Regions from separate parts of the Kaistia sp. SLG-1 genome, predicted to be linked through region 2. Evidence: predicted binding sites of a transcription regulator. Region 2 holds the regulator's gene; the other holds the start of a gene.
The links. Region 2 encodes LexA, which represses DNA repair genes until DNA is damaged. Its sites were predicted from a motif close to TGTTCNNNNTGTGTTCNG; they were not measured.
Positions count from the first base shown of each region.

Region 1 (11,026 bases), 500 kb from region 2:
CGTGCTGTCGGCGCGGCTGAACTCGGCCGAGGCCGTCGCGGGCACCGGCTATGAGCTCACCGTCATCGCCTCGGTCGTCATCGGCGGCACGTCGCTCTTCGGCGGCGTTGGCACGATCTTCGGCACCGTGATCGGCTCGATCCTGATCGGCGTGCTCCTGAACGGCCTCGTGCTGATGAACGTGTCGTCCTACATCCAGCAGATCATCATCGGCGTGATCATCGTGCTGGCGGTGGCGTTCGACACCTTTGCCAAGTCGCGCCGCCGCAAGGCCTGACATCCCGCCCTGAAGCTTTGGCAACGACGAGGAATGGCCGCGCCCCGCGCGGCCATTCGCGTTTCGGCGGCATGGGGCACCGTATCGATCACGGGAAGTCGAATTTCGGACGCCTCCGGCGGCGTGCTAGTGTCGTTACGTCACCTGCGGTCGGTGGCCGTGCGAAGCCGCGACGTTTCGAGGGGATCCGAGGGAGGATGCGATGACAAAGCATGCACTGACGCGGCCGAAGGGCGCCGGCCGGCGAGCGGCCTTCGCGGCCGGGGTCGCGACGCTGCTGGCGCTCGGCCAGCCGGCCTTTGCCCAGCAGGCTGATTCAACGACCGCCGCCGCCGAACAGAACCGGAAGGAAGCGGACGAGATCGTCCAGGGCATGGCGCGGTTCGTCGGCGGCCAGCAGGACATCAGTCTCGGCTACGACAGCGAACTCGAGGTCGTCACGCCGCAGATGGAGAAGCTCCAGTTCAACAGTTCCGGCAAGGCGAAGATCAGCCGCCCGGACAAGTTCCGGCTGAACCGCACCGGCGGCTATGCCGATGTCGAGATGATCTATGACGGCAAGAGCGTGACCGTCTTCGACAAGAACACCAACACCTATGCCAGCGAGCCCATGACCGGGCCGATCGAAGGCGTCATCGACCGGCTGCGGAGCGACTTCATGCTCGATCTTCCCGCCGCCGACCTGCTGATCGCCGATTCCTACAGCGCGCTGATGCCTGACGTGGTCGAGGCGAAGCATATCGGCCGCGCCGTCATCGGCGACGTAACCTGTGAGCACGTCGCCTTCCGCAATCACGACACCGACTGGCAGCTCTGGGTCGAGACCGGCGCGCAGCCGATCCCGTGCAAGATGGTGATCACCAGCAAGGCGGTTACCGGCGCGCCGCAATATTCGATCCGCTTTACCAGCTGGCATACCGGCAGCGCCTTCCCGCCGGGCACCTTCACCTTCGAGCCGCCAGCCGGCGCCAAGAAGGTCGATTTCAGCGCGCTCGCCGATATCGACGAAATCCCGGCCGGCACCGCGATGCCATCCGACGCGGTCGCGCCCAAAGCAGGAGCCAGCAAATGAACCGCACCTTGCCGTTACGAGGGGCCGTCCGGGTCGCGGCGGTCGCCCTCGGCCTCGCCGCGCTGTTTCTATCCGAGAACCCGGCGCCGCAGGCGCCCGCCTTCGGCCTGTTCAGCCGGGCGGAGGCGATCATCGGTCGTCCGCTGACGCCGCTCAGCTATGCCGGCGTCGCCCGCCGCACGACCCGCCGGGCCGTGGTCGGCGGCGCCTATGTCGGCGGAGCCTATGTCGCGGCGCCTTATGCCGTGGCCCCGCGCGCCGGCTGCGTCCGCGTCGTCGACGCCTATGGCCGGATCTACTGGCGCTGCGTGTAGGAAGTCTGGACTGCCGGATTTGAGCCGTCACTCTCCCCGGGAAGCGTTCGCAGAACGGCGTCCCGAAGGGGGCGGGTCGGTTTGCTCCGCCATCATCCAGAATGTCTGGGCCGCCCTGTCCGGCGCGATCTTCGTCATCCCGGGGCGATGCTCGCAGAATGCCGCTCATAACGGTGTGCTGCGACCATGCGAGGAGCCCGGATCAGACCCTCACCCCAACCCTCTCCCAGAGGGAGAGGGAGATCGCCTGCGTCTGATGGCAGAACCGCGCTCCCTATCAATGACCGCGCGCCGGCCCAAAACCCTCTCCCTCTGGGAGAGGGTAGGGTGAGGGCCTTGCTTGGCCTCTAGCGTCGAGGCGTCTCAAGACAACCGCAGGGCCAATATGCCCGTCGGGCCCGATACAAGCCGGACCGCACGCTTTACTCCGCCGCGACGGCCTTGCGCTTGCGGTTCGCCTGCTTGGCCTTGTCCAGCACCGGCTTCAGGAAGTGGCCGGTATAGCTGCGCGGCTCCTTGACGATCTGTTCCGGCGTGCCGACCGCGACGATCTCGCCGCCGCCGTCGCCGCCCTCGGGGCCGAGGTCGATGATCCAGTCGGCCGTCTTGATCACTTCGAGATTGTGCTCGATGACGACGACCGTGTTGCCCTGATCGACCAGCGAATGCAGCACTTCCATCAGCTTGGCGACGTCGTGGAAATGCAAGCCCGTCGTCGGCTCGTCGAGGATGTAGAGCGTCTTGCCGGTGGCGCGGCGCGACAGCTCCTTGGCGAGCTTGACGCGCTGCGCCTCGCCGCCGGAGAGCGTCGTCGCCGGCTGGCCGACCTTGACGTAGCCGAGCCCGACCTCCTCCAGCGTCGCCATCTTGTCGCGGATGCCGGGCACGGCCTGGAAGAAGTCGCGCGCCTCCTCGACGGTCATGTCGAGCACGTCGGAGATCGACTTGCCCTTGAACTTCACGTCGAGCGTTTCGCGGCTGTAGCGCTTGCCCTTGCAGACCTCGCAGGTGACGTAGACGTCGGGCAGGAAGTGCATCTCGATCTTGATGACGCCGTCGCCCTGGCAGGCCTCGCAGCGGCCGCCCTTGACGTTGAACGAGAAGCGGCCGGGTCCGTAGCCGCGCACCTTGGCCTCCGGCAGGCCGGCGAACCATTCGCGGATCGGCGTGAACGCGCCGGTATAGGTGGCCGGGTTGGAGCGCGGCGTGCGGCCGATCGGCGACTGGTCGATGTCGATGATCTTGTCGATCAGCTCCAGACCGTCGATGCGGTCATGCGGCGCCGGGTGGATGTGGGCGCCGTTCAGCCGCCGCGCCACGGCGGCGTAGAGTGTATCGATCAGGAAGGTCGACTTGCCGCCGCCGGAAACGCCGGTGACGCAGGTGAAGGTGCCGAGCGGGATGTCGGCGGAAACATTCTTCAGATTGTTGCCGCGCGCGCCGACGACGCTGATCTGGCGGTTCTTGGCGATGGCGCGGCGCTTCTCCGGCACCTCGACCGCCAGCTCGCCGGAGAGATACTTGCCGGTCAGCGAGTTCGGATTGGCCATGATCTCGGCCGGCGTGCCCTTGGCGATGATCTGGCCGCCATGCACGCCCGCCTCCGGGCCGACGTCGACGACATAGTCCGCCGTCATGATGGCGTCCTCGTCATGCTCGACGACGAGCACGGTGTTGCCGATGTCGCGCAAGTGCCGCAGCGTCTCCAGCAGGCGGTCATTGTCGCGCTGATGCAGGCCGATCGACGGCTCGTCCAGCACGTAGAGAACGCCGGTGAGGCCGGAGCCGATCTGCGAGGCCAGGCGGATGCGCTGGCTCTCGCCGCCCGACAACGTGCCGGAATTGCGCGACAGCATCAGATAGTCGAGGCCGACATCGACGAGGAAGGAGAGGCGCTCGCGGATCTCCTTCAGGATGCGGACGGCGATCTCGTTCTGCTTCTCGTTCAGCTCGGCCGGCAGCGCCTCGAACCAGCGCGCGGCGTTGCGGATCGACATCTCGGTGACCTGGGCGATGTGCTTGCCGGCGATCTTGACCGCCAGCGCCTCGGGCTTCAGCCGGGCGCCGCCGCAGGCCTTGCACGGCGTCGAACCCTGGTAGCGCTCGATCTCCTCGCGGGCCCAGTTCGATTCCGTCTCGCGCCAGCGCCGCTCCAGATTGGTGACGACGCCCTCAAAGCTCTTCTGCGTCTTGTAGGAGCGGGTGCCGTCATTATAGACGAACTCGATCTCGCCCTTGCCGGTGCCGAACAAAATGGCGTTCTTCGCCGCCTCGGGGATCTCGTCCCAAGGCTTCGTCATCGAGAATTCGTAGTGCCGGGCGATCGCTTCCAGCGTCTGCGCGTAATAGGGCGAGGACGACTTGGCCCAGGGCGCCACGGCGCCCTGCTTCAGCGAGACGGAGCCGTCCGGCACGACGAGGTCGGGATCGATCTTCTTCTCGGAACCGAGGCCGTCGCATTCCGGGCAGGCGCCGAACGGGTTGTTGAACGAGAACAGCCGCGGCTCGATCTCGGCGATGGTGAAGCCGGAGACGGGGCAGGCGAATTTCTCCGAGAAGATGACGCGGCGCTCATTGCCCTTCTCGTCCTTCTCGTCGGCGAATTCGGCGACCGCGATGCCGTCGGCGAGCTCCAGAGCCGTCTGGAAACTGTCGGCCAGGCGGGCCGAGATATCGCCGCGCACGACGATGCGGTCGATGACGACGTCGATGTCGTGCTTCAGCTTCTTGTCGAGGACCGGGGCCTCGGCGATCTCGAAGAAGACGCCGTCCAGCTTGATGCGCTGGAAGCCCTTCTTCTGCAGCTCGGCCAGCTCCTTCTTGTACTCGCCCTTGCGGCCGCGGATCATCGGCGCCAGCAGGTAGAGCCGGGTGCCCTCCGGCAGCGCCATGACGCGGTCGACCATCTGGCTGACCGTCTGGCTCTCGATCGGCAGGCCGGTCGCCGGCGAATAGGGGATGCCGACGCGCGCGAACAGCAGGCGCATGTAGTCGTAGATCTCGGTGACGGTGCCGACCGTCGAGCGCGGGTTCTTCGAGGTCGTCTTCTGCTCGATCGAGATGGCGGGCGACAGGCCGTCGATCTGGTCGACGTCCGGCTTCTGCATCATCTCGAGGAACTGGCGCGCATAGGCCGAGAGGCTCTCGACATAGCGGCGCTGGCCCTCGGCATAGATCGTGTCGAAGGCGAGCGACGACTTGCCCGAGCCGGAAAGGCCGGTCAGCACCACCAGCTTGTCGCGCGGGATGTCGATGTCGATGTTCTTGAGGTTATGCTCGCGCGCGCCCCGGACCGAAATGAACTTGCCAGAGGTCGCGCTGGTAGACCGCGCGTCAGCATGCTGAGCCATGTGTCGTCTGTCCAAATGGAAGGGGCCGGCGCGGCGGCGCCAAGGCCCAAATTTAGGCTATTGGCCTCTCCATACAAGGAGGCGGCCCGGATTGTCGCGGCATTCGACTGATTCACCTGACCAGATCTTGCCATTTCGACGCCGATTGTCTAGAACAAAAAGAGAACAGGCCGGTCTGATGTGGACAAGACCCGATTGGCGCGGGCGGGCCGTGCCATTTCGGGATAGTTTGGGGCCAGCAATGAGACAAGAAGGAACGGATCATGGCCGGTAGCGTCAACAAGGTCATTCTGGTCGGCAATCTCGGGCGCGACCCCGAGGTTCGGCGTATGAATTCGGGCGAGTCGGTCGTCAATCTGAACATCGCGACGTCGGAAAGCTGGCGCGACAAGCAGAGCGGCGAGCGCAAGGAAAAGACCGAGTGGCATCGCGTGGTGATCTTCAACGAGAACCTCGCGAAGATCGCCGAGCAGTATCTGAAGAAGGGCTCGAAGGTTTACGTCGAGGGCCAGCTGCAGACCCGCAAGTGGCAGGACCAGTCGGGCGCCGAGAAGTTCACCACCGAGATCGTGCTGCAGCGTTTCCGCGGCGAGCTGACCCTGCTCGACGGACGCGCGGGCGGAGGCGAGCAGTCGGATTACCAGGGCGGTGGCGGCAGCGATTTCGGTCGTTCGAGCCCGCTCGAGGCTCCGCGCGGCGGCGGCCAGTCGCGCCAGCCGGCGGCCTCCTCGTCCTACGCGGCCGACCTCGACGACGACATCCCGTTCTAGGATCGGGAAGGGCGCCCTTCACCTCTCCCGTGGGGAGAGGTCGACGGCCGAAGGCCGGCGGGTGAGGGCGTAGGGAACCATCCGGTGAGGACGCAAATCTCACCAGGCTCTTCGAGCTGACCTCTCCCTCAGGAAGGGGGAGGCGAGGTGGTTCGATGGGTTTTAGTATCGAAAACAGAAAGACCCGGGAAGCGATCGTTTCCCGGGTTTTTCTTCGTCTGCCATTTCGCGACAACCGACTTCCAAGCCAATCGACCGGCTCCGCCAACATCCTGCTGGCCCGTAATTCAAGAATGGAATTGGCGCCTTGAACCCTCCCCTTGAGGGAGGGTCAAGACCGCCAGATGGCGGTCTTGGGGAGGGGTTTCTTCGTCGGTTTTGCTGCAGGCTCAGCGAATTGCCCCCTCCCGAAAACGCGAAGGGCGTTTTCGACCTCCCCTCAAGGGGGAGGTTCAAGAAAGAAGGCCAATATTGCGGGCCAGATATTGAGGTGCTTCGCGGGAGCGAAGCCTCGAAGGAGGATCCAGCGCAGCACCGCTGTTTGCAGTCGCAGTCCGGCGAAGCTCGCCCCGCAGTCCCATCCCGGCGTTCCCTGGACCCTCCTTCGAGGCCCGGCTATGCCGGGCACCTCAGGATGATGGTCGAGCTTGTGAGTTCTGCCGGCCGCTCTGCGCTCAGACCATCACTTCATCCAGAATGGCGCGGAATTCTTCCGCCGTCGCGGCGCGCGGGTTGGTGGCGTAGGAATGGTCGGCGAGGGCGCGCTCCACCACCCAGGGCAGTTGATCGTCGGTGACGCCGAGCGTCCGGAGGCCGGCCGGGATATCCAGCCGGCGGTTGAGCGCGTCGAGTTCGTCGGCGAGGTCGGCCGTCTCGGCAAGCCCCATCGCCGCCTGAAGCCGGCGGATCTTCTCCGGCACGGTCTGCTGGTTGAAGCGCAGGATCGATGGCATCAGGATCGCGTTCAGCGTGCCGTGATGCAGGCTCGGGCTCTTCAGGCCGCCGAGCGCGTGGCTCAGCGCATGCACGGCGCCGAGGCCCTTCTGGAAGGCGAGGCCGCCCTGCAGCGCGCCCATCATCATCTCGCTACGCGCCTCCAGATCGCTGCCGTCGTCGAAGGCGCGCCCGATGTGGTCCCAGATCCGGCGCGCGCCGTCGAGGCCGATCGCGTCGGCGACGGGATTGATGCGCGGCGACAGGAAGGTCTCGATGCAGTGCGACAGACCGTCGAGGCCGGTCGCGGCGGTAAGGCCGCGCGGCAGGCCGAGCGTCAGCTCGGGATCGCAGATCGCGCGCTTCGGGATCAGGTGCGGGCTGATGAAGCCGAGCTTGCGGCCGTCGTTCAGCGTCAGCAGCGCGGCGCGGCCGACCTCGGCGCCGGTGCCGGCCGTGGTCGGAACGGCGAGGATCGGCGCCACCTTGCCGCTGATGCGGGCGACGCCACCGAAGATCGCCGCGTAGGGCTCCAGCGGCCCCTCATGGGTCGCGAGCAGCGCGACGCCCTTGGCGAGATCGATCGGCGAGCCGCCGCCGACCGCGACGACGCCGTCGCAGCCCTCGGCCTTGTAGACTTCCAGCGCGGCGAGCACGGCCGCCTCGGTCGGGTTGGTCGGAATATCGAGGAAGACGGGCGCGCCGGCGGGGATGAGGGCGGTGACGCGATCGAGCAGTCCCGACGCCTGCAAACCGCGATCGCTGACGACGAGGGGGCGCTGCACGGCGAGCGCGGTCAGGGCATCCGGCAGAACCGACACCACGCCGGGTCCGAACTCAATCTGCGTCAGGTAGTTGATCGTGCTCATTCCGTGTCTCTTCCCTGTAGGCTCTCGCGGGCCGCGGCCCGGCGGGAGAGTGGCAGCAATGGCGGGCGAGCGACAGATGGTTTTTGCTCGCGGCGTGCATTAATCAGGGCACGACTGGACGCGGCACATCTTGCGCAAGCGAAGGGATTTTCCGCCGATGCCGATCTTGCCGGATGTGCTGGAGCCGGGCCTGAAAATCGTGTTCTGCGGCACGGGCGCCGGAGCGTGGTCGGCGCGCGTGGGCGCCTATTACGCCAATCCCGGCAACAAGTTCTGGCCGACGCTTCATGCGATCGGCCTGACGCCACAGCGGATCGCGGCCACCGATTTCCGCTCGGTGCTCGCTTTCGGCATCGGCCTGACCGACGTCGCCAAGGAGCATGTCGGCCAGGATACGGCGATTGATCTGGCGCTCGTCGACGCGGCGGCGCTGCGCGCCAAGATCGAGGCGAACGCGCCCGCAATCCTCGCCTTCACTTCGAAGCGGGCGGCGAGCCTCTATCTGGGCGAACCGACGGCGGCGATCCCGTATGGACGGCAACAGGCGACGATCGGCGCGACGCGGATCCACGTCCTGACTTCGCCCTCCGGCCAGGCCGGGCCGCACTGGTCGATCGAGCCGTGGCGCGATCTCGCTACCGCCGCGCGTCAGGCTGGACAAACCGGCCGGACTTTGCTCCTCAATGAACGATGACGTAACGGCCCGGTGGGCCGGACAGGAGACGGCATGGCCGAGATCGCTTCGCTCTATCGCTACCCTGTGAAGGGCTTCTCGCCGGAGGCGCTGGAGGCCGCCGATCTGCGTCCGTTTCATCGCTTCGAGAGCGACCGCGCCTATGCGATCGAGAACGGCCCATCCGGCTTCGATCCCGCCGCGCCGGGCCATCTGCCGAAGGCGAAATTCCTCTGCCTGATGAAGAACGCCCGGCTCGCCGCGCTCGACACGCATTTCGATCCGGCGACGCAGGTCTGGACCATCGAGGGCCATGGCGATCGCTTCTCCGCCGACCTGTCGACGCCGGCCGGCCGCGCGGCGACGGAAGCGTTCCTGACCGACTTCATGGGCGACGAGCGGCGCGGGCCGCTCAAGGTGCTGTCGGCGCCGGGCCATGCCTTCACCGATGTCGGCAAGCCCTATGTGTCGTTCATCAATCTCGCCTCCGTCGAGGCGATCGGCGATCTCGTCGGCAAGCCGGTCGATCCCCTGCGCTTCCGCGCCAACATCAATCTTGCGGGGCTCGAGCCCTGGCAGGAGCTTGAGCTGGTCGGCCGCGAGGCGCGGATCGGCGATGTCCGGCTGCGTTTCACCAAGCGCACGCAGCGCTGCGCCGCGACCAATGTAGATCTCGAGACGGCGACGCGCGACCTCGATATTCCCGGCACGCTGCTGCGAAACCTCGATCACATGGATTGCGGCATCTACGCCGATGTGCTCGATGGCGGAACCATCCGGATCGGCGATGCGCTGCGGTTCGACTAGCGGCGACGGCTTGGCGGTTCTCTAGGTCGCTCCGTCGAAAACTCTGACGCGGCGATGGAATCCGCGTTCGACTTTCAGTAGCTTGCCGGCCGAGATTCCAGCGGAGATTGTTGTGCGGGCTGTTGTTATCAATCTGGATCGTTCCCCGGAGCGGCTTGCGTTGTTCGGAGAGCAGGCGGAGCGGCTCGGTTTCGCCTTCGAGCGGCTCGAGGCCGTCGATGCACATGGCCGTGCGGAGACGCGCGGCCCTCTCTCAGCGGCTGAAATCGCATGCTTCGAGAGTCATCGCCGCGCTTGGCAATCGCTGGTCGACAGCGGAGAGGACTGGTTGGCGGTATTTGAGGACGATGTCTTGTTGGCGTCGCCGATCGCCAAGCTCCTAGCCTCCGATCATTGGATTCCTGACAAGACGGATCTCGTCAAACTGGAGACGTTCGACGTTCGGGTCGCGATTGCGGCGAAAGGTGCCGTCGTCGAGGGGGTGTCGCTCCACCGTTTGCAGACCACGCATTGCGGCGCCGCCGGCTACATTCTGTCGAGGCAATGCGCGATCGAACTGCTTGCGAAGACGCAGAACTTCAGCGAACCCGTGGACATTGTGATGTTCGACCAGGAACACGAGGTCTGTCGAAACGTTCGGATCCTCCAGACAGTCCCCGCGGTCTGCATCCAGGAGCGCTTTATCGCCGCGCGAGCCCAGCGACCGCCAAGGACAGCCACCTTGATCCAGTTCTGGGAAAGCGATGGTTCCTTACCGGCGCAGAGTGACAAATCCGTAGAGCGGAAGGGCGTGTTGACGCGTGTCCGGCGCGAAGTAGCGCGCGTCGTACGACAGTTCAGCAATCCCGTACGTGTGTCTCTCTTGTTTCGAAGGGCCATCCGGCCATCCCGTTATCTGGTAGTTCCCTATATCGACGCGTAGTTTTGTTGAATAGAAGACACGTTCGATATCGAACTTTGTTGTTCGAGCGGCTGATACGGACAATTGTCATCCGCAATTATCGGTTCGTCGAGAGTTCGGCGTTGCGCGTGCTGTCTTGTCGTCCGTAAAGGGATGCATGAACTTCGAACGTGCGGAATGGATTTTGGTTTTGTTGGGGAACAGGCCGTGCGCACCTATGTGATCAATCTCGACCGGGCGCAGGCGCGCCTCGCGGCCTTCGACGCGCAGGCGAGGGGGATCGGCCTCGTCTATGAGCGGATCCGCGCCGTCGAGGCCTGTTCGATCGCCGAAGCGCCGGAGGGCATGCTGCCGACAGCGGTGGCCTGTTTCCAGAGTCATCGGCTCGCCTGGCGCAAGATCGTCGAGGGCGGCGATGCCTGGGGGGCGGTCTTCGAGGATGACGTCCTGCTTTCGGCGTCGCTCGCGGGGCTTCTTGCCGAACCGCGCTGGATCCCTCGCGACGCGTCCGTGATCAAACTCGAGACCGTCAACACGCCGACCAAGATGGGCCGCCGCGGCCGGAAGATTGCCGGTTGCCTGGGGTTGCACGAACTGCTGAACTATCATTCTGGCGCCGGCGGCTACCTGATCCGCGCCGACGCGGCGAAGCTTTTTCTTGCCCTGAGCGAGACGATCGAGCGTCCGGTCGACGACGTGCTGTTCGATCTCGCCGTGGCGAAGGAGCGTGGGCTCCGGGTGCTCCAGATGGTGCCGGCGCTCTGCGTCCAGGACCGGGTGCTCGCCGAGATCGACGGGCGGGCGATCGTGCATGAGACCCAGATGCAGACGGTCTCCGCGCCGCTCCTTCGACCCCGGTTGACGTTACGGCAGAGATGGCGGCGAGAGGCCTTGCGTCTTCCGCGCCAGCTTGGGAATGTGGTTCGCAACCTCAGACGTGGAATCGTTTTTCCCGTCAGAATAAGGGTCCCTTTCGAACGATAGGCGAGGAACCACAAGGGGCCCAAATCGTTCTCATGCATGCCGGTTTCAGGGCGTAGCTTTCCAAACAGATTTCGTG
Region 1 is NZ_AP048544.1:2,547,624-2,558,649, forward strand. Features, by position in the region: gene AC6HZP_RS11470 (ABC transporter permease) at 1-277, shown strand, start outside; gene AC6HZP_RS11475 (DUF2092 domain-containing protein) at 480-1,349, shown strand; gene AC6HZP_RS11480 (hypothetical protein) at 1,346-1,663, shown strand; gene uvrA (excinuclease ABC subunit UvrA) at 2,086-5,013, opposite strand; gene AC6HZP_RS11490 (single-stranded DNA-binding protein) at 5,277-5,783, shown strand; gene gbd (4-hydroxybutyrate dehydrogenase) at 6,458-7,585, opposite strand; gene AC6HZP_RS11500 (mismatch-specific DNA-glycosylase) at 7,743-8,279, shown strand; gene AC6HZP_RS11505 (MOSC domain-containing protein) at 8,313-9,065, shown strand; gene AC6HZP_RS11510 (glycosyltransferase family 25 protein) at 9,178-9,987, shown strand; gene AC6HZP_RS11515 (glycosyltransferase family 25 protein) at 10,144-10,950, shown strand.
Region 1: the regulator LexA is predicted to act here: its motif matches at 5,164-5,181, upstream of uvrA (excinuclease ABC subunit UvrA).

Region 2 (11,026 bases):
CTCGTCGTCCGTCGCGCGCATGTAGTGGCCGTTCAGATTCTCCAGCTTGGCGAAATCGAAGCGGGAGGCGGAGCGGCCGACATCGACGATGTCGAACCACTCGATCATCTGCTCGAGCGACATGATCTCGTCGTCGCCATGCGCCCAGCCCAAACGGACCAGATAGTTGCGCATCGCCTCGGGCAGGTAGCCCATGGCGCGATAGGCATCGACGCCGAGCGCGCCGTGGCGCTTCGAAAGCTTGGCGCCGTCCGAGCCGTGGATGAGCGGGATATGCGCCATGACAGGCACTTCCCAGCCCATCGCCTGGTAGATCACCATCTGCCGCGCGGCATTGGTCAGGTGGTCGTCGCCGCGGATGACGTTGGTGACGCCCATGTCGTGGTCGTCGACGACGACGGAAAGCATGTAGGTCGGGTTGCCGTCGGAGCGCAGCAGCACGAGGTCGTCGAGATCCTTGTTCGGGATCACGACGCGGCCCTGGACCTGATCCTCGATCACGGTCTCGCCGTCGAGCGGCGTCTTGATGCGGATGGCGGGCTTGACGCCGGCCGGCGCCTCGGACGGGTCGCGGTCGCGCCAGGTGCCGTCATAGCGCGGGGCGCGGCCCTCGGCGCGCGCCTTCTCGCGCATCGCGTCGAGCTCGGCGGGCGTGCAGTAGCAGCGATAGGCCTTGCCGGCGGCGAGCAGTTCCTCGACCACTTCGCGATGGCGCGGCGCGCGGGCGAACTGGAACACCGTCTCGCCCTCCCAGTCGAGGCCGAGCCACTTCAGGCCGTCGAGGATCGCGTCGATCGCCGCGTCGGTCGAGCGCTCGCGATCGGTGTCCTCGATGCGGAGCAGCATCTTGCCGCCCGTGTGTTTCGCATAGAGCCAGTTGAACAGGGCCGTGCGCCCGCCGCCGATGTGGAGGAAGCCGGTTGGAGAGGGGGCGAAACGGGTGACAACTGGTTTGGACATGAGGGGTTCCAGATGTGCGGGAAGCCGCAAGGGGCATGGATTCTCGCCACTCGGCGAACTGCGGTGGGTCATGTAGCATAGCGGGGCGCTCGGGCGAAAGGCGGGGGCCATGGCCGAAAGCGATCCGCACCCAATTGAAGGCGTCCGCGACCCGCCGGCGCCGGATCTCGCGCGCCGGTGGCAGGCGCCGGCGGACGCTCGCTTGGCCGCACGCCTTGCCGACCGCCTCGACCTTCTCCGCCTCGGCACCGGCGCGTGGCTGGAGCGCGAGATCGAGGCGGGGCGCGGCTTTCTCTGGCTTCCGGTCGCCTTCGGCGTCGGCTCGCTTCTCTATTTCGCGCTTCCCTCCGAGCCCTCGGCGGTGGCGCTCTCGCTGCTGGCGCTCGTCCTCTGGGGCATGGCATGGGCCGGGCGCCGCCGGGCCGGCCTGGTACGGCTCACGCTGCTCCTCGCCATGGTGGCGACCGGGGCGACCGCGAGCAAGCTGCGCACCGACGCGCTCGCGACGCGGGTGCTGGAGCGGCAGGTGACCGGCACGGTCACCGGCTGGGTCGAGGCGCGCAAGGCCCGGCGCGGCGGCTATCGGCTGACGATCCTCGTCGCCGGCCTGGACGCGCGACGGATCACGACCATCCCGCAACGCGTCACCGTGACGGTGCGCGGCCGCGACGTGCCGAAGGTGGGCGAGGGGATCTCGGCGCTCGCCCGGCTCCGCCCCGCCTCCGGTCCGGTCCTGCCGGGCGGCTATGATTTCGCCCGCGATTCCTTCTATCGCGGCGTCGGCGCGACGGGGTTTGCCTATGGCAAGGTGAAGCGGGTCGATCTCGGCCCGGCGCCGCTGTCGATCCGGCTGCGCGCGCCGCTGGAGGACATCCGCGAGGCGATCCGCGCCCGCATCGACGCGTCGCTGATCGGCGAGAGCCGCTACGTCGCCACGGCGCTGATCATCGGCGATGCCGGCGGGCTTTCGGAAAAGACGGAGGACGAGCTGCGCCTGTCGGGGCTCGCTCACATCCTTTCCGTCTCCGGCCTGCACATGGCGCTCGTCTCCGGCGCGATCTATTGGGCCGTCCGGGCAGGGCTCGCTTTGGTGCCGGCGCTGGCGCTCCGGCGGCCGATCAAGAAATGGGCTGCCATCGCCGCGCTCCTTCTCAGCGGCTTCTACCTGCTGATCTCCGGTCTCGATGTCGCGGCGCAGCGCTCCTTCGTCATGACCTCGATCGCCTTCCTCGCCATCCTGGCCGACCGGCGGGCGATCTCGATGCGCAACGTCGCGCTCGCCGGGCTGGTCGTGCTCGCCGTGACGCCGGAGAGCATCCTTTCGGCCAGCTTCCAGATGTCGTTCGCCGCCACCGTGGCGCTCGTCGCCGGCTTCGAGCTCATGGCCGAGCGGCATCGGCGGCGCCTGGCGACGAACGCAACGCTGCCGCGAGGCCGCGCCGCGCTCCTCTCGCGGCGACTGCTGCTATTCGGCGGCGGCATGGTGGTGACCTCGCTCCTCGGCGGGCTCGGGACGACGCCCTTCGCGCTCTATCACTTCCAGCGCATGGCGCCGCTCTCGATCCTCGCCAATGTCGCGGCGATGCCGCTGACCGATTTCCTCGTCATGCCGGCGGCGCTGATCGCCGTGCTCCTCATGCCGTTCGGGCTGGAAGCGCCGCCGCTCGCCATCGTCGGCTGGGGCATCGACGGCATGCTCGTCGTCGCCGCCAAGGTCAGCGAATGGTCCGGGCAATCGGGCGGCGCCGCCATGCCGAGCGCCACGGCCCTTCTCATCTTCATCGCCGGCTTCGCCTGGCTGGCGCTCTGGCGCGAGCGCTGGCGGCTCGCCGGGCTGGCGCCGATGGTCCTCGGCGCCGCCCTGGCGCTCTATCCGGCGCGGCCAGGCCTGCTCGTCAGCGCCGACGGCCGCCAGATCGCGCTGCGCGGCGAGGACGGCCGCCATTCGATCGTCGCCCGCAAGCAGGACCGCTTCGTCACCGATATCTGGCTGCGCTCGGACGGCGATCCGCGCGACGCGGCGCTTCCCGGCGTCGTGCAGGCCGGCGGATGCGACGCCTCCGGCTGCGTCGGCCGGCTGCCGGATGGCGGCCTGGTGGCGCTGGCGCTCGACCGCTCCGCGTTTGAAGAGGATTGCCGCCGCGCGGTGCTGATCGTCAGCCCGCTCGCAGTGCCGGCAAGCTGCGGCCTGCACACGGCCGTCCTCGACCGGCATGCGCTCCGCCGCGCCGGCTCGATCGCCCTGATCCAGCGCGAGGGGATTTTAGCCGATTCGATGGAGGGGCTGGCCGATCCGGCCGCCCCGGCGGAGCCGGCCAAGGCTACCGCCCCGAACGGCCCGACCGCCCCGGACGAGCCAATCGCGTCGAATGCTCCGATCGCCCCAGCTGACGGATACCTTCCCGCCGATCCGCGCACGTCCAATACGGCGGCGGCCTCCGTGACCGCCGAGGCGGTCATCCCCGGCGGCGGGACGGCTCTGCCGCCAGCTCGGGACGATGAAACGGAGAGCCGCGCCGCCGACGCGACGGATGTCGGGGATCTTGCCGCTGCCGAGGCGTCTGGAACCGAAGCCGGAGCCGCGCCGGGCACGCTGCCTCCCGACCGGCAAAGGTCAGTCATTGCGTTGGGGCGCGTTGATCACGAGGCTTTGGCGAGTGCAGGCGAGGGGGCTTCCCGGCTTGGAGCGGCGGAACCCGTCCCTGTCCTGTCCGCGCCGGCCCAAACCGAATTGTCCAATGTCCCCCAGGCCGCTCCGCCGGAGCGCTATGCACGAGAGCGCCTGGCTCGAGAGCGCACTGCCGAAGCGCGCGATCCCGAGCGGCGCTCTGCCGACCAGGGCGATGCCAAAGAGAACGCTTTCCAGGAGCGCGATGCCGAAATCGAGCGCAGTGCCGAGGATGAAGACATCCTCCCGCCGACAAACGTCGAGACGCAATCCGAAGCCGGACTGCGTCCGATCCAGCTTGCCGACCGCTTCGAGGTCCTGACCGCCTATGCCCCGGTGCGCCGGCCGTGGATGCCGCGCTACGAGCCGGGGCCGGACGATCAGTAGGTGCGGAGCAAGCCGACCAGCTTGCCCTGAATGCGGACCCGGTCGGGTCCGAAGATGCGCGTCTCATAGGCCGGGTTGGCGGCTTCGAGCGCGATCGACGCGCCCTTGCGGCGGAGCCGCTTCAGCGTCGCCTCTTCCTCGTCGACCAGCGCGACGACGATGTCGCCGGAATCGGCATTGTCGCTCTTGCGGATGAGCACGGTGTCGCCGTCGAGGATGCCGGCCTCGATCATCGAATCGCCGCGCACTTCGAGCGCGAAATGCTCGCCGGCGCGCAGCATTTCCGGCGGAACGGAGATCGAATGGCTCTGCGTCTGGATGGCCGAGATCGGCACGCCGGCGGCGATGCGGCCCATCACCGGGATAATGACGGGCTGTGCGAGATCCGGCATTTCTTCGACCGGGCGGACCCGGCCGAGGCTGCCCTCGATCACGCTCGGCGAGAAGGCCTGCTTCTTCGGCCGCGCCAGGGTCGGCGTCATCGTCTCGGGGAGGCGGACGACCTCCAGCGCGCGGGCCCGGTTGGGCAGGCGGCGGATGAAGCCACGTTCCTCCAGCGCCTTGATCAGGCGATGGATGCCGGACTTGGAGCGCAGGTCGAGCGCGTCCTTCATTTCATCGAAAGAGGGAGGGACGCCTGCTTCCTTCAGTCGCTCGTTGATGAACAGGAGAAGTTCATACTGCTTCCGAGTGAGCATGGTGATCTCGCGCTGCGGGCCTTGCCAAGGGGGACGACAGAATCGTCAAGGTACAAAACGCGAACAGAATAACTGTTCCCCATGCGTTCCGCAAGGCAGCGCGGCAGGAGCGCGATCGCTGGGCGGCGCTGGACGCGCGATCGCGGGACGAAGGCGGGCGATCGTCGTCCGCCTCCGGCATCGAGAACCGGGGCTCCGGTTTGAGCGTGGGCGGCCGGGATCCCGACTACATCGTCGTCCAGCCGCCGTCGCAGGGCAGGATGACGCCGTTGATGTTCGGCGAGTCGTCCGAGAGAAGCCAGAGGATGGAGTGGACGATGATGTCGGGCTCCACCGACGGCGGCGCGGTCTCAAGGATCGGGGCCGTGATCTCCTTGGCATAGTCCGAACGGAACCGCGTATCCATGCCCGTCTTGACGCCGCCCGGCGCGACGACGTTGGAGCGGATGCCCTTGGTGCCGTAGTAGAAGGCGATCGATTTCGCCAGGCCGTTCAGGCCGTGCTTCGAGCTGGTATAGGCGACGCCCGACAGCGACGAGCGGAAACTGGCCTCGGACGAGACGAAGGCGAAATTGCCTTTGCCGCGGGCGAGCATCTGCGGCAGCACCGCGCGGGCGAGCCGCATCGGCGCCGTCAGGTTCAATTCGAACACCTTGTGCCAGGTGGCGTCGTCCATCTCGGCCGGCGGCAGCCAGCCGTCAGTGATGCCGGCAATGTTCGCCACGCCGTCGATCCTGCCGTCGCTGGCGGCGGCGAGGGTGTCGATGAAGGACTGCTCGGTCAGGTCACCGACCACGGCGACGACGCTTCCGGCCGGCGCCTGTTGCGCCAGGCTTTCGAGGTTGTCGGCCGAGATGTCGGCGGCGAGGACCCGCGCGCCTTCGGCGGCGAGGCGAAGCGCCGTGGCGCGGCCGATGCCGGCGCCGGCTCCGGTCACGATGATCGTCTGGCCCGTGAACCGGCCTGCGGACTGCGTCATGGTCTGGCACTCATGCATGGTTGGAGAGGATCGGCGGCTCGCGGCCCGGACGGGAGGAGTCCGGGCCGCGACGAAGCGGATCAGAGGCGGAGCGCCGCCTTGGAGACGTCTTCCCAGGACTCCCAGGTGCGGATGCGGTCGGCGTAGATGTCTTTGACCAGCGGCAGCAGGTCGCCGAGGATCAGCCGGAGCGGCGGCTTGTCGGAATCGACGAGCTTCAGGATCGCCGGCACCGTGGCGCGGGGATCGCCGAGCTGGTCGGCGGTGAGGCGCTCGGCGAGCTCCTCGCGGACGACATTGTAGGCGGGGATCTCCGTCGCCTGCTTCATCGTCGGGCCCTCGAGGAAGCTGGTGGCGTAGCCGGCCGGCTCGATCAGGGTCACCTTGATGCCGAACCGTTCGACTTCGCCGGCGAGCGCCTCGACGATGCCCTCGACCGCGAACTTGGCGCCTTCATAGATGCCGGCCGTCGGCAGGGCGACGACGCCCGCCACGCTCGACATCTGCAGGATGTGGCCGAAGCCCTGCGCGCGCAGCAGCGGCAGCGCCGCCTGGATCACCCAGAGCGAGCCGAAGACGTTGGTCTCGAAGGTGGCGCGGACGTCTTCCGCGGCGACTTCCTCGACCGCGCCCATGCAGCCATGGCCGGCATTGTTGAGCACGACGTCGAGGCGGCCGAAGCGCGCCGCCGCCTCGGCGACGGCCCGGGCGACGCCGTCACGGTCGGTGACGTCGAGCGACAGCACCTGGAGCGTGTCGGGATATTGCCGCGCCAGATCGTCGAGGGCGGCAGTCTTGCGCACGGCCGCCGCGACACTGTCGCCGCGGGCAAGCGCCGCCTCGACCCAGATGCGCCCGAAGCCGCGGCTCGCGCCGGTGATGAACCAAACCTTGGAAGTCGTCATGACGAGCCTCGAAGCGATGTTGAAGGGGTGGGGATCGCCTTTACGATTTAACGTTTTTGGTATTTTTGTCAAATCACGAGGCGATCAGCGGGATGCGCGGATGGTCGATCACCGGTGTGTCGCGATGCGATTTCCCGGCTCGATTCGCGCGGTTCGCGGGCTCTTTCGGCACGATCGGCGAGCCGGGCCTCGGACAGCCGGCCCGGACCACCGGCGCTCGGGACTCAACCCATGGGCGATCCGGCAGCCCCGACCGCTACCTATTGTAATTTACAATTTTTGTTGATATGTAAAATCCATGACCGAAACCAAGACCCGATCCGATGCCGACCGGCGTCAGCAGATTGCCGAGGCCGCGAGCGAGGTGTTCATCCGCTATGGCCTGGCGCGCACCACCATGAGCGACATCGCCGCCGCCGCCGGCATTTCGCGGCCGACGCTCTATGCGAGCTTCCTGCAGAAGCGGGACGTCTTCGGCGCGGTCATCGATCTCATCGTCTCGCGAAAGCTGGCGCAGCTCGCCGAGGAAATCCCGCGTGAGCCGGACCTGGCGTCAAAGCTCCGGCATGTCTGCCTGTCCTGGGCGCTGGAAGGCTTCGACCTGGTCCGGGCCAACCCGGACGCCAGGGACATGTTCGACATCAGCTTCGAGCCGGTGCGGCGCAGCCACATCGTGTTCGGGCGGATGGTCTCGGAAGTTCTCGTCGACGCGGGCAGGGCGGAGCCGGATCTGACGGGCCAGATGATGGTCGCCGCGATCCGGGGCTTCAAGGAATTGGCGGACGATCGCGAGATCCTCTGCAACATGATCGTCCGGCTTTGCGATGCCGTCGCCGCCTCGTGAACGACGCAACCCTCGTGAGCGACGCATGCGGAGGTGGCGCGTGATCTATGCACTCGTGGCGGCTGTCGTCCTGATGACGTTGCTGGGGGCGGGGTTCACCCGCGCCTATGCCGTGTTCGGCGGCAAGCCGGGCTCGTACGAGACGTCGCAGCAATACGATAAGGGCAAGTTCTGGCATCCCGAGGCCGTCTGGACCGATACGATGCGCGGCCTGGTGCGGGAATTCCGTTATACGTCCGACGCGGCGCCGGCGCGGGCGTTCCAGGCGCCGCCGATCGTGCCGGTCGAGGACGCGCCGTTCGCGATCACCTGGTTCGGCCATTCCTCTATGCTGCTCGCCCTCGACGGCAAGAAGATCCTGATCGATCCGATCCTCGGCGAGCGCGTGTCGCCGGTCCCCTTCATCGGGCCGAAGCGTTTCTTCGATGTCGGGCCGTCGGCCGATCTCCTGCGCCAGGTCGACCTCGTGCTGATCTCGCATGATCACTACGATCATCTCGACTATCCGGCGATCCTCGCCATGAAGAACATGACGGCGCGGTTCGTCGTTCCCTTGGGCGTCGGCGCGCATCTGCGCCGCTGGGGCATTGCGCCGGAGCGGATCGTCGAGATCGACTGGTGGGAGCCGGCCAAAATCGACGGCATCACGGTGACGGCGACGCCCGCGCGGCATGGTTCGGGCCGGGTCTCGCCCTTCGCGTCGAACACGCTCTGGGCCGGCTTTGCCATCGCCGGCGCGAAGCATCGCGTCTGGTATTCGGGCGATACGGGCTGGCAGAGCCAGTTCGCCGAGATCGGCGAGAGGCTGGGGCCGTTCGACCTGACGCTGATCGACGCCGGCCAGTATGACGAGACCTGGCCGGACTGGCATCTCGGCCCGGAGCTGGCGGTCGACGCCCATCTCGCCGTGCGCGGCAAGGTCATGCTGCCGGTGCACTGGGGCCTGTTCAAGCTGGCGCATCACAGCTGGACGGAACCGGCGGAGCGGCTTCTGCGGGCTGCCCAATGCCAATCGGTCAAGGTCATCCTGCCGCCGCCGGGGCAGACGGTCGCCGCGCCCTTCGCCCCGACCGAGCGCTGGTGGCCGGATACGCGCTGGAGCGATGCGTCCAAGGCGCCGATCCATGCGACGCGGAACGGCGATCCGAAGGAACGCATCGCGCCGGCCGCCTGCGCGTAAGCCTCCGGGACCCTCACCCCAACCCTCTCCCGCTCGCGGGAGAGGGGGATCGCCTGCGCGTCTCCCCGAGACTCGATGTAGCTGAAGGGCGCCGGCCAAAACCCTCGCCCGCCTGCGGGAGAGGGTAGGGTGAGGGCCTTGCTTGCACTCTCGCAGCTTGGCGCCGCTCGCCCCTGCGACATCAGGGAACGGCGCGGTGCGCGCCCCTGAACTCGACCCACGCCGCCGCCGCCTTATATGTGCAGCTGTCGCCGACGATCGCCGAAACGCGCTTGCCGGGCCGACCGTTGCGAAGGTGGCGAGATGATCAAGCGCATGGTGATCATGCTGGTCCTGACCGGCATCGTCCTCGGCGGCGTCTTCGGCTTCCAGCTGTTCAAGGCGTCGATGATCGAGAAGGTGATGGCGTCGCTCGCCAACCCGCCGCAGACGGTCTCGACGACGGTCGCCGCCGCGCAGGACTGGCGCTCCACGCTCGAGGCGGTCGGCAGCGTGCGGGCGGTCAACGGCGCCAATCTCAGCGCCGAGGTGCCCGGCATCGTCGCGGCGCTGCATTTCGAATCCGGCGCCGACGTCAAGGCGGGCGATCCGCTGCTGCAGCTCGAGGCTTCCGACGACATCGCGCATCTGAACGCGCTGAAGGCGACCGCCGATCTGCAGCGCACCGTCTATGAGCGCGATAACCGCCTGCTCAAGACCCAAGCCATTCCGCAGCAGCAGGTCGATACCGACAAGGCCAATATGCTGAGCGCGCAGTCGCTCGCGGATCAGCAGCAGGCGCTGGTCGACTACAAGTCCGTCAAGGCGCCGTTCGCCGGCCGGCTCGGCGTCCGCCAGGTCGATCTCGGCCAGTATCTCCCCGCCGGAACGCCGATCGTCACGCTGCAGCAGCTCGATCCGATCTATGTCGATTTCTACGTGCCGCAGCAGGCGCTGGCGTCGATCCGCAAGGGGCAGCCCGTCACCGCCAAGGTTGATACCTTTCCCGATCGCATCTTCGACGGCGAGGTCTCGTCGATCAACGCGCAGGTCGATACCGCGACGCGGACGGTGCTGATCCGCGCCTCGGTCGCGAACAAGGATTTCCTGCTGCTGCCCGGCATGTTCGCGACCGTCGACATCGAGACGGCGGCGCCGCAGCGCCACGTGACGCTGCCGCAGACGGCGATCGCCTACAATTCCTACGGCGACATCGCTTATCTGGTCGACGACAAGGGCAAGGACGACAAGGGCCAGCCTCAGATGGTCGCCCGGCAGGCCTTCGTCACGACCGGCCCGACGCGCGGCGACCAGATCGCCATCCTGGACGGCATCAAGGAAGGCGAAACCGTCGTCACCGCCGGCCAGCTCAAGCTGCGCAACGGCACGCCGGTGCGGATCGACAACACGGTGCAGCCGGCCAACGACGCCAACCCGAAGCCGGTCGACAAATGATCAGGCGGGGCGGCGGGTCCGCCCCGGCAAGGTGAGCCATGAACTTCACCGATCTCTTCATCCGCCGCCCGGTGCTGGCGATCGTCGTCAGCCTGATGATCCTGGTGCTGGGGCTCCGCGCCATCGGCTCGCTGCCGGTGCTGCAATATCCGCGCACCGAGAACACCGTCGTCACCGTGACGACCACCTATTACGGCGCAGATCCCGACGTCATCGCCGGCTTCATCGCCACGCCGCTGGAGAACGCCATCGCCCAGGCCAACGGCATCGACTACATGAGCTCGACCAGCCAGACCGGCGTCAACATCATCACCATCTATCTCCGGCTGAACTACGATGCCGACAAGGCGCTGACCGAGATCAACACCAAGGTCGCCTCGGTCATCAACCAGCTGCCCTCGGGCACCCAGCAGCCGGTGCTGTCCGTCAAGGTCGGGCAGACGATCGACGCCATGTATATGGGCTTCGATAGCGACGTGCTGCCGCGCAACAAGATCACCGACTATCTGACCCGCGTCGTGCAGCCGAAGCTGCAGGCGGTGCCCGGCGTGCAGACGGCCGAAATCCTCGGCGGCCAAAACTTCGCGCTGCGCGCCTGGCTCGATCCCGCCAAGCTCGCCGCCTACAATCTGACGGCGACCGACATCGCCGCGGCGCTGCAGCGGAACGACTACATCGCCGGGCTCGGCACGACCAAGGGCCAGATGGTCGAGGTCAATCTGACCGCCTCGACCAGCCTGCACAGCGTCACCGAATTCGGCAATCTGGTAGTCAAATCGGCGAATGGCGCGATTGTCCGGTTGAAGGACGTCGCCAATGTCTCGCTGGGCGCCGACGACTATGAATCGCAGGTCGCCTTCGACGGCAAGCAGGCGGTCTATATCGGCATCCAGGTGGCGCCCGGCGCCAACCTGCTCAACGTCATCGCCGGCGTCCGCGCCGTGTTTCCCGAGATCCACGACCAGCTTCCG
Region 2 is NZ_AP048544.1:3,043,448-3,054,473, reverse strand. Features, by position in the region: gene gltX (glutamate--tRNA ligase) at 1-1,032, opposite strand, end outside; gene AC6HZP_RS13830 (ComEC/Rec2 family competence protein) at 1,163-4,015, shown strand; gene lexA (transcriptional repressor LexA) at 4,009-4,713, opposite strand; gene AC6HZP_RS13820 (SDR family NAD(P)-dependent oxidoreductase) at 4,940-5,692, opposite strand; gene AC6HZP_RS13815 (SDR family NAD(P)-dependent oxidoreductase) at 5,773-6,597, opposite strand; gene AC6HZP_RS13810 (TetR/AcrR family transcriptional regulator) at 6,896-7,441, shown strand; gene AC6HZP_RS13805 (MBL fold metallo-hydrolase) at 7,482-8,621, shown strand; gene AC6HZP_RS13800 (efflux RND transporter periplasmic adaptor subunit) at 8,925-10,055, shown strand; gene AC6HZP_RS13795 (efflux RND transporter permease subunit) at 10,094-11,026, shown strand, end outside.